4 regions of the Ensifer sp. Root127 genome follow, and region 1 is predicted to be linked to each of the others. Evidence: riboswitches for the same ligand, from Rfam matches in the RefSeq annotation. Region 1 holds a riboswitch; each other region holds the start of a gene.

Region 1 (3,387 bases):
CCTTCAGCCGCATGCCGGGCTTCAGGTGATCGAACATCCAGCGCGTGCCGATGCTATCGGCTTGCGCCTTGACGGTGACGGCGATCGACAACGGCCGGGAGGGCGTCGACGACAGCGTGTAGGTGCGCATGACCGGCTCGTCGGCGACCGGCAGCTCGAGCGTGACGAACTGCCCAGGCAGATAGCGGAACCAGGCCGGCTTTTCCGCCCGGAAGGTAAAGGTCATCACATCGGCGGTCTCGATCACGGCCGATGTGCATTCGAGCATGTTCTGCCTGTCGATCCAGACATGAAGCTCGTCGAAATGATGGAACGAGGATGCCATCTGCATGTCAGGCGACCCGGGAAAGCGGAGCAGCCTCGCCCTGCAGGCGCTGTTCCATGAACTTGCAATACCACTCGACGAACTGCATCACGCCGCCTTCGTGTTCGGGCGAATAGGGGCCTGACTGGTAGGCCGGCGAGCGAATACCAAAGGCGTTCTCCTCGACGATCTGGCGGTCCTGATCGTTGGTCTCGGTCCAGACATGCGTCAGTTGCTCGAGATTGTAGTCGACGCCTTCAACCGCGTCCTTGTTGACCAGCCACTTGGTCGTCACCTGCGTCAGCTCCGGGCCGAGCGGCAGGACGCGGAAGGTGATGGCGTGGTCGGCCAGCACATGGTTCCAGGTCGAGGGATAATGGAAGAGCAGGAGCGTGCCGATATGCTTCTGGCTAACGTCTGCCGACAGTTGCCGCCGCACGGCGCGGGCGCCGGACATGGTGTAGCTCTCGGCGTCGTCGATCAACGGCATGCGCGCCGAGCGGAACTGGCCGGTCTCGGACATCCGGAACTCGCTCGGCAGTCCGGCTGCTTCGCATTTCGCCCAATGCGCGGCAATGACGGGATCATCCTTGGCGCCCTGCACACCGGTCGCCGTCGGCGCTTCGGGATAGGTGCGGCAAAGTTCGGGGTGGTTGGCGGCACAATGGTAGCACTCCCGGTTGTTTTCCCAGACGAGTTTCCAGTTGCCCTTTTCGATGATCGTGCTTTCGAAGGCGACCTTGGTTTCACCCAGGCGGTGCGGCGCAAGATAGGGCGCGACCATGTCGCGGAACGGGCCGAAATCCATCGGCTGCTCGGACAGGTTGATGAAGATGTAACCGCCGACGGTCTCGCAGTGGATCGGCTTCAGGCCGTGGGCCGCCTTGTCGAAATCCTCGCCCATCTGGCGGGCAAAGAGCAGCGCGCCGTCGAGCTCATAGGTCCATTGGTGATAGGGACAGACGAGCTTGGCCGAAGAGCCCTTGTGCTGCGCGCAGACGCGAGAACCGCGATGACGGCAGGAATTGTGCAGGGCGCGGATCGTGCCCTGTCGGTCGCGAACGATAATGACAGGATAATCGCCGACCTGGACGGTGAAATAGTTACCGGCACGCGGGATCTCGCAGTCGTGGCCGATGAACAACCAGTCCTTGTACCAGATGCTTTCGAGATCCTGCCTGTAGTAGTCGGGGTCGATGTAGAAGGCCCGGTCGAGGCTGTAGCCGTCGCGTCGACCCTTCAGCTTGCGGAGCATATCGCCCTTGATGTCCATGTCCTGTCCTCGTTCGCCTTGTTTCGGAGAGGCAGGACTGGAACCCGCACGGGCGCATTGCCTGTGCGATGACGGCTCCGATCCGGCTGCCCGCCGCAACCCGTTACGGTCTGTTCGCGTCAAGGCTGGTTTCCGGGCTCAGGAGCCGTCCGCAAGGACCAGCCCGGCGCCTTCCCGGACGGAACCGTCCAGTGGCTTTGTGCCGTGGCTTTCGCTCCACCACCGTTGCGGGGGCAGCGCCGGGTTTTGACCGGCTTCCCAATTCTCCGCCTTCCCTAAAAGACAGCACCTTGAGTAGGCATATCTAATCGCGGAAGCCATCGTCGTAGCTGCCGATTAACGACATCCGATTCCAGAAAGACGACACAGCACATCAAGCGCACCAAACGCCCTGTGATTGATCATTTTTCATTGTAAACAATAGGATAGCTCAAGGATTGAGCAATTGTCGCTTTTTCCGGCAAGGCTTGCGAGAAAGCGCGGATCCTTCGCCATTTTGCGACATGTCTTCCCGTGACGCGGGGCAAGGCCCACCGACGCGAGTGAAATCTTCCATTAACCATAATGCATTAGCGTCGCCTGACGGAGAAACCGGCCGAACCGGCAAACAGCGCATTGAAGTTCATGGCAAAGCTCAAATACTACGACGCCGCAGCCGAGAAGCTGCCAACGATCGCTCCGAAGACAGCGGTCCACACCGAGTTCCTGCGCACCGGCCGCATAGAAAGGCGTCAATGGTCGCAGCGCGAGCGGCGTTATCTGAGCTATGACGAGGTTGCCGAGCGCACCGCCCACAAGCTGACGACCGCCGGCGAAACGACGCACAAGCGGATGAACGGCTTCCATACCTCGATCCAGTTTCCCAAGATGATCTTCCACCGCACGCTCACCGGTCGGCCGCATCTCGGCTATTGCCATGTCACGGCGGCGAGAACACATCTCGCCCCGTCCAAGGACGTCACCTGGTCGTTCTATTTCGCCAACTTCTTCTGTGACCTCGGCGACGAGAAACACTTCTTCGAACGCATCCAGACCGGCTATTCCCGAATGTACTTCGCCGTTGCCATCGAGCCCGATGCGCCAGAGGGGCAGATGACCATCAATCGCAGCGTTCGCGACAACGGGCTGCTCTTTCGTACCGACGACCCGAAAGTCGCGCTCAAGAACGTGCTGATGCTCGGCGCGCGCGACGAGGCATTGAAGCGCATCATTCGCAGCCTCTGAAGCGCAGACCCGGTTGCCTGAAGAAAATCGTTCTGTTTTCACCGTGGCTCCTTTAAGGAAGCCTCGGAAAGGGAAACGGAAGCGACATGGCCGAAATCATCGATACACGGACCGAGCCGGAACGGGCGATCGAGCGTGCCTGTGCGGTGCTTGCCGAAGGCGAGCCCGTCGCGATTCCGACCGAGACGGTCTACGGCCTGGCAGCGGACGCCACCAATCCCGATGCGATCAGCCGTATTTATGAGATGAAGGGGCGTCCACGCTTCAACCCACTGATATCGCATGTGTCAGACATGGCGATGGCTGAAGCCCATGTGACATTCGATTCGTTGTCGCGGCGCCTGGCCGAAGCGTTCTGGCCCGGCCCGCTGACGTTGATCCTGCCCCAGCGCACAACAAGCACCGTGCACGCGCTTGCCTCGGCCGGCCTCGACACGCTCGGCATCCGCATGCCTGATGGCTTTTCACGTCGGGTGATTGCCCGCTTCGGCCGCCCGCTCGCCGCACCGAGCGCCAATACGTCGGGCAAGATCAGTCCCACAAGCGCTGCCCATGTGGAAGCCGATCTCGGGCCGCGCCTCAAGCT
Region 2 (3,387 bases), on a different contig from region 1:
ATGTCCTTGCCCAGGTGCTTGTAGGACAGGTCGTCATTGTACTCGCTGGCTTCGCTGACCTGGAGGATTTCTGAGCAGAGGTTGCTCATGGTGATGCGGCCGGCGATCGGGTTGGCGCGGTTCACCGTGTCTTCGAACATGATGTAGGGATAGCCCGACTCGAACTGGATTTCGGCCAGCACCTGGAAGAACTCGCGCGCCTTGATCTTCTTCTTGCGGATCCGGCTGTCGGCGACCATTTCCCGATATTTTTCCGTGACCGAGATGTCGGTGAAGGCAACGCCGTAGACGCGCTCCACGTCATAGGGCGAGAACAGGTACATGTCCTCGTTGTTCTTGGCGAGTTCGAAGGTGATGTCGGGAACGACGACGCCCAGCGACAGCGTCTTGATACGGATCTTCTCGTCGGCGTTCTCCCGCTTGGTGTCGAGGAAACGCATGATGTCGGGGTGGTGGGCGTTGAGATAGACGGCGCCGGCACCCTGGCGGGCGCCAAGCTGGTTGGCGTAGGAGAACGAATCCTCCAGCAGCTTCATCACGGGAATGATGCCGGACGACTGGTTTTCGATCTGCTTGATCGGGGCGCCGGCCTCGCGGATGTTGGTGAGCGACAGCGCCACGCCGCCGCCGCGCTTCGACAATTGTAGCGCCGAATTAATGCCGCGCGCGATCGATTCCATGTTGTCCTCGACCCTCAGCAGAAAGCAGGAGACGAGCTCGCCGCGCTGCTTTTTGCCGGCGTTGAGGAAGGTCGGGGTCGCCGGCTGGAAGCGACCGGAGATGATCTCGTCGACCATGTCGCGCGCCAGCGCCTCGTCGCCGCGCGCCAGCGTCAGCGCCACCATGCAGACCCGGTCCTCGTAGCGCTCGAGGTAGCGCTTCCCGTCGAAGGTCTTCAGCGTGTAGCTGGTGTAATATTTGAAGGCGCCGAGAAAGGTCGGGAAACGGAACTTCTTGTCATAGGCGTGATCGAACAGGTCGCGCACGAAGTTGAACGAATACTGGTCGAGAACCTCCTGCTCGTAGTAGCCCTCGGTGACGAGGTAATCGAGTTTTTCGCGCAGGTTATGGAAGAACACGGTGTTCTGGTTGACGTGCTGCAGGAAGTACTGCTTTGCCGCCAACCGGTCCTTGTCGAGCTGGATCCGGCCGTCCTCGTCATAGAGGTTCAGCATGGCGTTCAGCGCGTGGTAATCGAGCGCCGATTCCGTCGCCTTCAAGGGGCGTTCGAGTGTTGAGACGTCCAAAATCGTTCCATCCCGTTTTTGACATTGGCTACGTCCTCATCGGTTCCCAACAGTTCGAACCGGTAGAGATAGGGCACCTGGCACTTGGCCGAGATCACGTCGCCGGCGATCCCGTAGGTCGCGCCGAAATTGCTGTTGCCCGCGGCAATCACGCCGCGGATGTGGGAGCGGTTGTCCGCATCGTTGAGAAAGCGGATCACCTGTTTGGGCACGGCGCCCCGGCCGTCGTCGCCGCAATAGGTCGGGACGACGAGCACATAGGGTTCGTGCACGTCGAGCGGCGCGTCGGCCGCGCTGACGGGAATGCGTCTGGCGCGCAGGCCGAGCTTGCCGACGAAGCGATGGGTGTTTTCCGAGCGGGTGGAAAAATAGACGATCAGCCCCATCGCGCCGTACCTCGGCTTCAGGACAGTGCGCTGATCTTGTCGGGGCGGAAGCCTGCCCAGTGCTCCGGACCGGCGATGACGACGGGAACCTGCATGTAGCCAAGGCCCTTGACCGTCTCGAACGCGTCCTGGTCGACCGAAATGTCGATCACCTCGTAATTGACGCCCTGGCGGTCGAGCGCGCGATAGGTTGCGGTGCACTGGACGCAGGCGGGCTTGCTGTAGACGGTGACGTTCATTTCTTCCTCGTTTGGTCGGCTGGATCTGGGCATGAAAAGGCATGCGGATACGCACAAGCGATCCGGCGAAATGCAGGACTGGCAGGATGACCGCTTGCTCGGGTCGAGAGGACCCGGGCGCGGTTGTTCGTCAGATTCGCGGCTTCCCGCGCCTCTTCATTGGCGAATGATAGGAATTCGATGACGCGGACATGACTTCACCCCGAAGTTGAAGACGGCGCTTCCGGGGAGACGTCGAGACGATCAGGCAGGTTTCATCCTGCCCCATGCACACCTCTGACCTCTCCGGACACCCCGCCCGTGGACGTTTATCGATCGAGGCAGGTCTCCTGGCTCACGGGTCGGTGCTTCTGTCCGGACCTTCCCGAAGCATCATGCTTCAGTGGCCGAATGCTGGACAGTTGCTCGCCGTTTACAGTTGCGGGGGCAGCCACGGCTTAGCCAAGCGAAATCGCTACGACGGCACCGTATTCCCATCTTCGCTCCCAATCCTTGCGAATCGGGAGAACCTCGAACACTAGATATAGTATATGTCGGGAAAATTGCGTCAATAGGTTCCATGTCGAAGCCACCTGGGAGGCGGACAATATTTTTTCGGGTGTGGATAGCGGGGAGTAAACGACAAGTGTCGGCGAAGCCTGTGGATGGAGAGCCGTCATTGACAGCTCTGCTGAAATCCTCAAGCCGCGAAGGCGGGAACAGGACGATTGTCCCCGTCGACTGCCACCATGATGAAGGCGCCATGGGCAGTCAGGGTCTGTTTCGCTCCCGTCAAATCCTCTGACCACAATTCGACATCGACCGTCGTCGAGCTCCGTCCGGTGCGCACAATCCTGGCGACAAGCTCGATGATCGAGCCAACGGTGATCCGGTGCTTGAAATCGATGCGCTGGCAGGAGGCGAGCACTGTCGTCTTGCGGCTCGCCCGTGTCGCCGCGACGAAGGCGGCCTTGGTCATCTGCGCCAGCGCGTCGCCGCCAAACATGGCGCCGAAGCTGCTGGCCTGATCCGGAAAGACGATATCGACCATGCGCACGGCATCGTCTTTTGGCGCTCCGATCGCATCGGTGTCGAGAGAAGGCAACGACCAGCCGGCGCCCTTGCCCTCCGGCATCGCGACCATGGTGAACTGGCCGCGGGCGCACAGATCGCGGGTGCCGGCCGTCAGATCTTCCGCGATCATATCGACTTCGACGACCATCGAACGCCGCCCGACCCGGATCGGGCGGCCGCTGCAGCTGACGATATGGCCGATGTGGGCGGGGCCGCGGAAGTCGACGCGATCGCAGGAGGCGGTGACGAAGGGAACGCGGCCGTGGCGCGTGGCGACGATGAAGGCGGTCCGGTCCATGAGTGCGAGGCCCGCACCGCCGAAGAGCGTGCCATGGTGATTGGTGTCGCCGGGAAAGACGATGTCGATCAAGGTGGCGGGCGCCGGGGTTTCCCCCGGCGCCTTCTCGATATTGCTATCGTCCGTCATGCGTTTGCGGCCTCTTGCCGGCCGGCAGTGAAGGA
Region 3 (3,387 bases), on a different contig from region 1:
CATCGGACGTCACTTGCGAATTGCGCCCGTCGAGCACCGACGTGAAGAGATAGCGGATGAGTTCGACATAGTCATCAGGCAATCCGTCGGCCCGCAACTGCACCGTGAAGTCGGCAACCGGCACGGACTGATAGCCGATCCGGCGGTTGGCAGCCGTCGCGATCTCGGCCACGGCCTGGGCAAAGGTCATCAGCCGCGGGCCTGTCAGCTCATAGACCTTGCCGACATGCCCCTCGTCCAGAAGGGCTGCAACTGCCACGTCGGCGATGTCGTCGGTGCTGATGAAGGGTTCGGTGATCTCATCCGGCGGCAGGAACACCGATCCGCTGCGAACGGAATCGGTCAAAAAATCCTCGCTGAAATTCTCGAAGAACCAGCTTGCCCGGATGATCGTCCAGTCGGCGCCGGAGGCCTGCAGTTCGCGCTCGGCCGCTTCCGCCTCGTCCTCGCCGCGCCCCGACAGAAGCACCAGCCGCTTGATGCCCGAGCGAACGGCAAGCCTCGAGAATTTGCGGATGGTTTCGACGGCGCCCGGCACCGCCAGATCCGGCTGGTAGCTGATATAGATGCGCTCGACATTTTCAAGCACGGGCGCCCAGGTCGCCTCATCCGTCCAGTCGAAGGAAGGCGATGCCGAACGGGCGCCGATGCGCACCGCGATACCCCGCTCCTCAAGGCGGGCCGCCACCCGCCGCCCCGTCTTGCCCGTACCGCCCAGAACCAGTGTGAGTTTGTCAGTCATCGCTTCCTCCTGAGGTTGATTGCAAAACATGAGCATCTCTCACATTTGCAAATGTGATAAATCCTCGTATTTTAGGAGTCAAGTCAAAATGTGAGCATTACTCATGATTCCCGATGCAAGCCCTTCCACAATCCCCGCTGACGACGAGCCGGCGCTGCGCCGCACGCCCAGCCAGAAGCGCAGCCGCGAGCGCGTCGAGCACATCCTTTCCTGCGCCACGGCGATCATCCAGGAGAAGGGCAGCGACGCCATGCGCATGAGCGAAGTCGCTGAAAAGGCTGGAATCTCGATCGGCTCCCTCTACCAGTACTTCCCCGACAAGGCGGCGATCGTGCGCACGCTGGCCGAGCGCTACAATGCGGTCTGCAATGAATGCATCGGGGCCGAGCTTGCCACGGTGACGTCGATCTCGGAACTGCGTGACGCCTTCTCCATGCTGTTCGACATCTATTACGATATGTTCCTGGCCGAGCCTGTGATGCGCGACATCTGGTCAGCGATGCAGGCCGACAAGGCGCTGCGCGAGATCGACCTTTTGCAAAGCCGTGCCGGCGGCCAGCTTCTGGCCGACGTCTGGGCTCGGTTTGCGCCCGACACGCCGCGCGAAACGATCGACAGCGCCGCCTTTTTGATCATGCATCTCGGCGATTGCACGATGCGGCTTGCGGTCTCCGTCACCAGAGCAGAGGGCGACCAGATCGTCGAAGCCTATAAACGCATGATCCTTCGTGATTTTGTCGCGGATGGACCGGGCGGCGGCGCAAGTCTAATTGACATCTCCGGGGTGCGATCCTAATCATCGTGGATCGATTGGTTCCCGCAACGCGAACGCGTTTCGGGAGTAAACGGGAACGTGACGGATGGACCCATGCTGGGCATTCAAATCACGGCCGACCCCGCGACTGTAGAGCGACGTGAATGCGCCGTTCCGGAGCGATCCGGAAGAAGCCACTGGAGACAAGACCGCGAGAGGGCGGCCCTTGCTCTGGGAAGGCGAGGCAAATCCAGGGTGATCTCACCCGACGTCCTGAGCCAGGAAACCTGCCAGTCGATGCGGGCATAGGGCCCAAACCGGGAAAGATCCCGACGCCATCACGGAGGTTGTCATGGCTACATCTACAGTTTCGAGCATTCCGCTCTCCCTCAGCGATCGTCTGACCGCAGGTATCATCGCGCTCCTCATCGGCGGCTTCCTCGTCTTCGGCGCAGGCCTGGCGAACTCGGCCGTGCTGCACGATACCGCGCACGACACCCGCCACTCCTATGGCTTCCCCTGCCACTAAGCGATGTTCCGGGACGCGACTTGCGTTCCGCATCGACATAGCTGCGGACAAAAACGCTTCCGGCAGACAGCCGGACGCGTTTGCTCGCGTCTGATGCAGATTGAAGATCTGCCGGACGGAGCCGTTCGCATATTTGCCAGTGGGACACGGCGCTGCCTGCCAGATGCATGGCGCGCCGATATCGAGGGATATCGAAAATGATTGTCAGAACGCTTCTGGCCGCGATCGTGGCTGGATTGATTGCCGGTGTCTTCATGACCGGCGCCCAGGAACTGCGCGTCGTACCGCTGATCCTGCACGCGGAAGAATTCGAAGGCGAGGCACCGGCCGCCGGCGAACAACCAGCCGTTCAGCCGGGAACGGCCGATCCGGCCGCAGCAAACCACGACCAGCATTCGTCGCTGAAGGCGGTTTCGCCGATTGGCGCTTTGCTTGACGCCCTGTCGCCGATCACGCCTGCCTACGCCCATGAGGGCGAACACGAGGAAGGCGGCATCATGTTCGGCATGAGCCGCTTTTCCGGCACGCTGATCGCCAATCTGGTGACCGGCTCCGGCTTCGCGCTGCTGCTCGCCGGCGTCAGCCTCGTCATCGGCTACCCGATCACGCTCAGGAACGGCGCGCTCTGGGGCGCCTGCGGCTGGCTTGCCGTGCACATGCTGCCGGCAATCGGTCTGCCGCCGGAACTGCCGGGCTTCCCGGCCGCGGAACTCGGCGACCGCCAGGTCTGGTGGGGTGCAACCGTGCTGTTGTCTGCCGCCGGTCTCTATCTGCTGGTCTTGCGGCAAGAGATCGCCGCCAAGATCATCGGCCTCGTGCTGATCGCGGCACCGCATGTCTATGGCGCGCCGCAACCGTCGGACATCTCCAGCAATGTGCCGGCCGTGCTCGGCGCTGAATTCGCCGTGGCAGCCCTTGCCACCACGCTCGCGTTCTGGATTGTTCTCGGCGTCGTGTCGGGCTTCATCAACGATCGTTTCGCCAAGGCGTAACAGACCGGCCAGATTTCGCCATCAACCCGGAGCCCCTGATATCGCCGATATCAGGGGCTTTGTCGTCGAGATGTCTCAGCGCGCCTGCAATGCCAGCAGATGCGCCTGCAACCGCGCGCGGCGGTCGTCCGGCGCCAGCATCACGCAACTGTCGCAGAAGCTGCCACCTTCCGTTCGATAATAGAGACAGCAGCCGCCGCGCAGGCGATAGGTGCGCGACAGCGCATGATTGCCGCCGATCTCGATCACGATGTCCTCGTAACGGAGCTTGTCGGAAAATAGCGACGTACCCGCGCGCTTGACGATCGCCAGCGCCCTCGCCATCGCGGTCTCCTCGTCGCCGAGGACGCGGCCGATCTCCAGGAACCCA
Region 4 (3,387 bases), on a different contig from region 1:
AAACGGCGCGCTTCGGTGCTGAATCGAAGGTCACCTCGCGGTTGCAGCTCTTGACGGTCACGGGATAGGCGAGCGCCGGCGTTGCCGCCAGAACCAGCAGGGCAAAGGCGGAATGGGCAATGAAGGTCTTCATGAAATCAGTTCCTGTCGAGCAAGTGAAAAGGAAAAGCGTGCGCCGCTCGAAACGGCATTGTTGTGGGCAGTGGCGGTGACGCCGAAGGCGGCGGAAAGCGCTTGTGGGTTGAGCACGTCTTCGGGCGGGCCGAAGGCCGTCATGCGTCCCTCCGTCAGGATCGCCACATCGGTCGCGAACTCGGCTGCCAGGTTGATGTCGTGCAGCGTGGTGACGATCGTCAGCTGCAGCGTCTGCAACAACTCGAGAATTTCGAGCTGGTGGCGGATATCGAGATGGTTTGTCGGCTCGTCGAGAATGATGATGCGCGGCTGCTGGGCAAGCGCCCGGGCGATCAGCACCCGCTGCTTCTCGCCGCCCGAAAGCGTCGCGAATTGCCGCCCGGCAAGGTGGGTGAGATCGAGATGCTCGAGCGCGTGCGCAACCGTCTCGCGGTCCCTCGCGGTCCAGCCGCTCATGCCCTCACGCCGGGGGATGCGGCCCATCATCACCACGTCGCGCACGCTGAAGGGAAAGTCGCTCGGCATTTCCTGCAGCACGACGGCAATGATCTTTGCCGCCTCGCGCGCCGTCATCGCCCAGATGTCGACGCCATCGACCTCGATTGCGCCCGCTATCGGCTGGGCCGAGCGATAGAGGCAGCGCAGCAGCGAGGTCTTGCCGGCACCGTTCGGCCCGAGAATGGCAAGCCGGCTGCCGGGCGCAATGGCAAAGTCGATCTCGCGGACCAGCCGCAGGTCCGGGCGCGGTCCCCAATCCAGGGCGTGGACCCGAAGCCCGGCCCCTGTCGCGGTGCAGCTCATCGGCTCGTCCCTCCCCGCGCCATCATTGGAAATGCCAGCCGATGTCTTCGGAGACCAGCATCGCTGCCGGGATGCGCGCCAGCGTCTTGCCGTTGAGCCCGCGCGGCCTCTCGGCCGCCCGCGTCATGCCATCGCCCCTTCCGGCATAGGTGGTCGCGAACGAGACGAGATCATCGATATCCTCCTCGGGCGAGATATCGCCAAAGAGGTAGGTCGCCTTGCCGGTTGCCTGGAAAGCGATGGTGCAAGGCCTGGTACACGCGGCCATGCAGACCGTCCCAGTAATGGAGAAATCCCGGTCGAGCGGCTCGCCGAGCGCGGCAATACTGCGGTTCAGCCGCTGGATCAGATCCGCTCCCGGACGGCATGGGCCGCCGGTGAAACGGCAATCGGTGCAGACCGTTATCGTGTGCTGTCGGGAAACCGGATTGGCCATGTCTCTTCTCCTCCGGATTGGTCCGGAGAGAATGTGGCAACGCGGCATGATGACGGATGACCGTCGCGCAAAAACCAGTTCTTTTCCATCGGAACACCCCGTCCGTTGTGGTTGATCGGTTCGATGGCAGGTCTCCTGGCTCGCGGGTCGCGGCGCATCCACGTCTTCCCGGCTGATCGCCAGTGACATGGTGTGAATGCGCTTTCCGCTCACAGTTGCGGGGGCAGCCACGGTTTCGGCCCCATTTGGGTCGTCCGCTCCGTGTTCCCTTTTCAGCCGCTTCCGCATTGTCGCGGTTGCAGCACCATCAAAGCCTTCGTCGCACACTTCGGCGGAGGTGACAACCGCCGCGACAGCACGGCCTTGGCCTATCAACATGTCGCATTTTTTCATGCGCATTTGTTATGTGATAACATAACATTATTCAACACAAAAATATGTTGACCAACTCGCCCGCACCGACCAACGGGCGTATCCTTCGATGGCGCCTGTGTGGAAAAGGAGATCTGCCATGGCCGCCTATCTGATTGCGGATGTCGAGGTCACCGATGCCGCGGCCTTTGAAGAATACATACGGGAAGTGCCGGCAACGGAGGCGCGCTATGGTGGCCGATATTTGGGCGCTACCCGGGTGCTCGAGGGAGACTGGGAGCCGCACCGGCTCGTCATTGTCGAGTTCCCGGACATGCACTCCTTGCTCGAGTGGTACAACTCGCCGGCGTATCAACGCCTCAAGGCGATCCGAGAGCGCTGCGCCAAGACGCGGATCATGACGCTGGAAGGCGTTGCCACCTAAGCAGTCGGGCCGTCATTGTTCCAGCAGCTTCCGACGTTTACCGCAAAGGTGCGGCATTGGCATATCAACATGCGGCATATTTTCATATTCATCTGTTATGTAATATCATAATACAACACAAGCTAACGAATGATGCCTGCGACGCACATTGGCAGAGCACTTCTCACGCCATCAGGACGATCGATCGCGACTGTCAACCGGACCTATTAATCTGGCATCAGCGTTTGCCGGCGACGGTCATAAGACATTGCTCGACCAACGGACCGGCAACTCTGTGCTGGAAGCGATTTCAAGAGGCGTTGTCAGGCGATACTTCATCTGCCTGGGGTGCCTCATTCCGGTGCGGCGATACGAATGGGACGTGTCCCGACTGGAGCGCCGGTCGCCCGGTCGATGGTGACGGGATCGATCTCCGTTCCGGTCTCGGCGTCGAAGAACCGGGTTACCTCGCCCCCGCCGCGATGCTTGCGTCCCCACGCGCCGATGGCAAACAGAACCGGCAGGAAGTCTTGGCCAGCTTCGGTCAGGACATATTCGTCTCGTGGCGGACGATCGGAATAGCGGCGTTTCTCCAGCAGCCCCTCCTCCGTCAGCGCTGAAAGCCGCCCCGTCAGCATCGTCGGCGCGATACCAAGACTTTTGCGGAAATCATCGAAGCGGGTCAGGCCCGCATGGGCATCTCGCATGATCAGCATGCTCCAGGCATCCCCCACAAGCGCAAGGCTCCTGGCGATCAGGCATGGCTGGCTCGACAGATTTTTCATGTTAGTATCTTTTTGATAGTGACTAACTACTAATTTAATAGTAACTGAATGTTCAGCGATATTCCATGATAAAATGAAAGCACAAGCCGATGAGCAAGACAGAACGCGGCATTGCCCTGGTCACGGGCGCTTCCTCAGGCATTGGGTTGGTGACAGCACGAGCGCTGCGGCACGATGGCTACCGTGTCTTCGGTACCAGCCGAAAGCCGATGCCCGATACCCCGGACGGGATCACGATGCTGATCTGCGATGTAACCGATGACGCATCGGTGCAGACAACCGTCGACGAGGTTCTAAGTCGCGCAGGACGGATTGATCTTCTTGTCAACAATGCCGGGATCGGACTGCTCGGCGGCGCTGAGGAATCCACGACGAAACAGGCGAAAGCCGTCTTCGACGTAAACGTGTTCGGCATCATACGCATGACAAATGCGGTGCTGCCCACGATGAGACCG

What was found. Region 1 has a riboswitch for cobalamin ahead of ASD03_RS02765 (aromatic ring-hydroxylating dioxygenase subunit alpha). Riboswitches for the same ligand answer to the same signal wherever they lie in the genome.
Region 2: it holds a riboswitch for cobalamin, as region 1 does, so the genes downstream of both, nrdH (glutaredoxin-like protein NrdH) here and ASD03_RS02765 (aromatic ring-hydroxylating dioxygenase subunit alpha) in region 1, are expected to answer to the same signal.
Region 3: it holds a riboswitch for cobalamin, as region 1 does, so the genes downstream of both, ASD03_RS27630 (CbtB-domain containing protein) here and ASD03_RS02765 (aromatic ring-hydroxylating dioxygenase subunit alpha) in region 1, are expected to answer to the same signal.
Region 4: it holds a riboswitch for cobalamin, as region 1 does, so the genes downstream of both, ASD03_RS15220 (DUF1636 domain-containing protein) here and ASD03_RS02765 (aromatic ring-hydroxylating dioxygenase subunit alpha) in region 1, are expected to answer to the same signal.

Annotation. Positions count from the first base shown of each region.
Region 1 is NZ_LMDX01000001.1:575,033-578,419, forward strand. Features, by position in the region: gene ASD03_RS02760 (hybrid-cluster NAD(P)-dependent oxidoreductase) at 1-331, opposite strand, end outside; gene ASD03_RS02765 (aromatic ring-hydroxylating dioxygenase subunit alpha) at 333-1,577, opposite strand; cobalamin riboswitch at 1,683-1,885, opposite strand; gene ASD03_RS02770 (DUF6656 family protein) at 2,202-2,801, shown strand; gene ASD03_RS02775 (L-threonylcarbamoyladenylate synthase) at 2,888-3,387, shown strand, end outside.
Region 2 is NZ_LMDX01000054.1:400,174-403,560, reverse strand. Features, by position in the region: gene nrdE (class 1b ribonucleoside-diphosphate reductase subunit alpha) at 1-1,247, opposite strand, end outside; gene nrdI (class Ib ribonucleoside-diphosphate reductase assembly flavoprotein NrdI) at 1,217-1,633, opposite strand; gene nrdH (glutaredoxin-like protein NrdH) at 1,651-1,872, opposite strand; cobalamin riboswitch at 2,174-2,400, opposite strand; gene ASD03_RS36985 (hotdog domain-containing protein) at 2,552-3,352, opposite strand; gene metE (5-methyltetrahydropteroyltriglutamate--homocysteine S-methyltransferase) at 3,349-3,387, opposite strand, start outside.
Region 3 is NZ_LMDX01000034.1:20,721-24,107, reverse strand. Features, by position in the region: gene ASD03_RS27640 (NAD(P)H-binding protein) at 1-742, opposite strand, end outside; gene ASD03_RS27635 (TetR/AcrR family transcriptional regulator) at 846-1,538, shown strand; cobalamin riboswitch at 1,537-1,806, shown strand; gene ASD03_RS27630 (CbtB-domain containing protein) at 1,849-2,025, shown strand; gene ASD03_RS27625 (CbtA family protein) at 2,223-3,017, shown strand; gene ASD03_RS27620 ((2Fe-2S)-binding protein) at 3,093-3,387, opposite strand, start outside.
Region 4 is NZ_LMDX01000012.1:129,907-133,293, reverse strand. Features, by position in the region: gene ASD03_RS15230 (ABC transporter substrate-binding protein) at 1-133, opposite strand, end outside; gene ASD03_RS15225 (ABC transporter ATP-binding protein) at 130-936, opposite strand; gene ASD03_RS15220 (DUF1636 domain-containing protein) at 959-1,372, opposite strand; cobalamin riboswitch at 1,480-1,696, opposite strand; gene ASD03_RS15215 (DUF1330 domain-containing protein) at 1,884-2,168, shown strand; gene ASD03_RS15210 (helix-turn-helix domain-containing protein) at 2,501-2,932, opposite strand; gene ASD03_RS15205 (oxidoreductase) at 3,022-3,387, shown strand, end outside.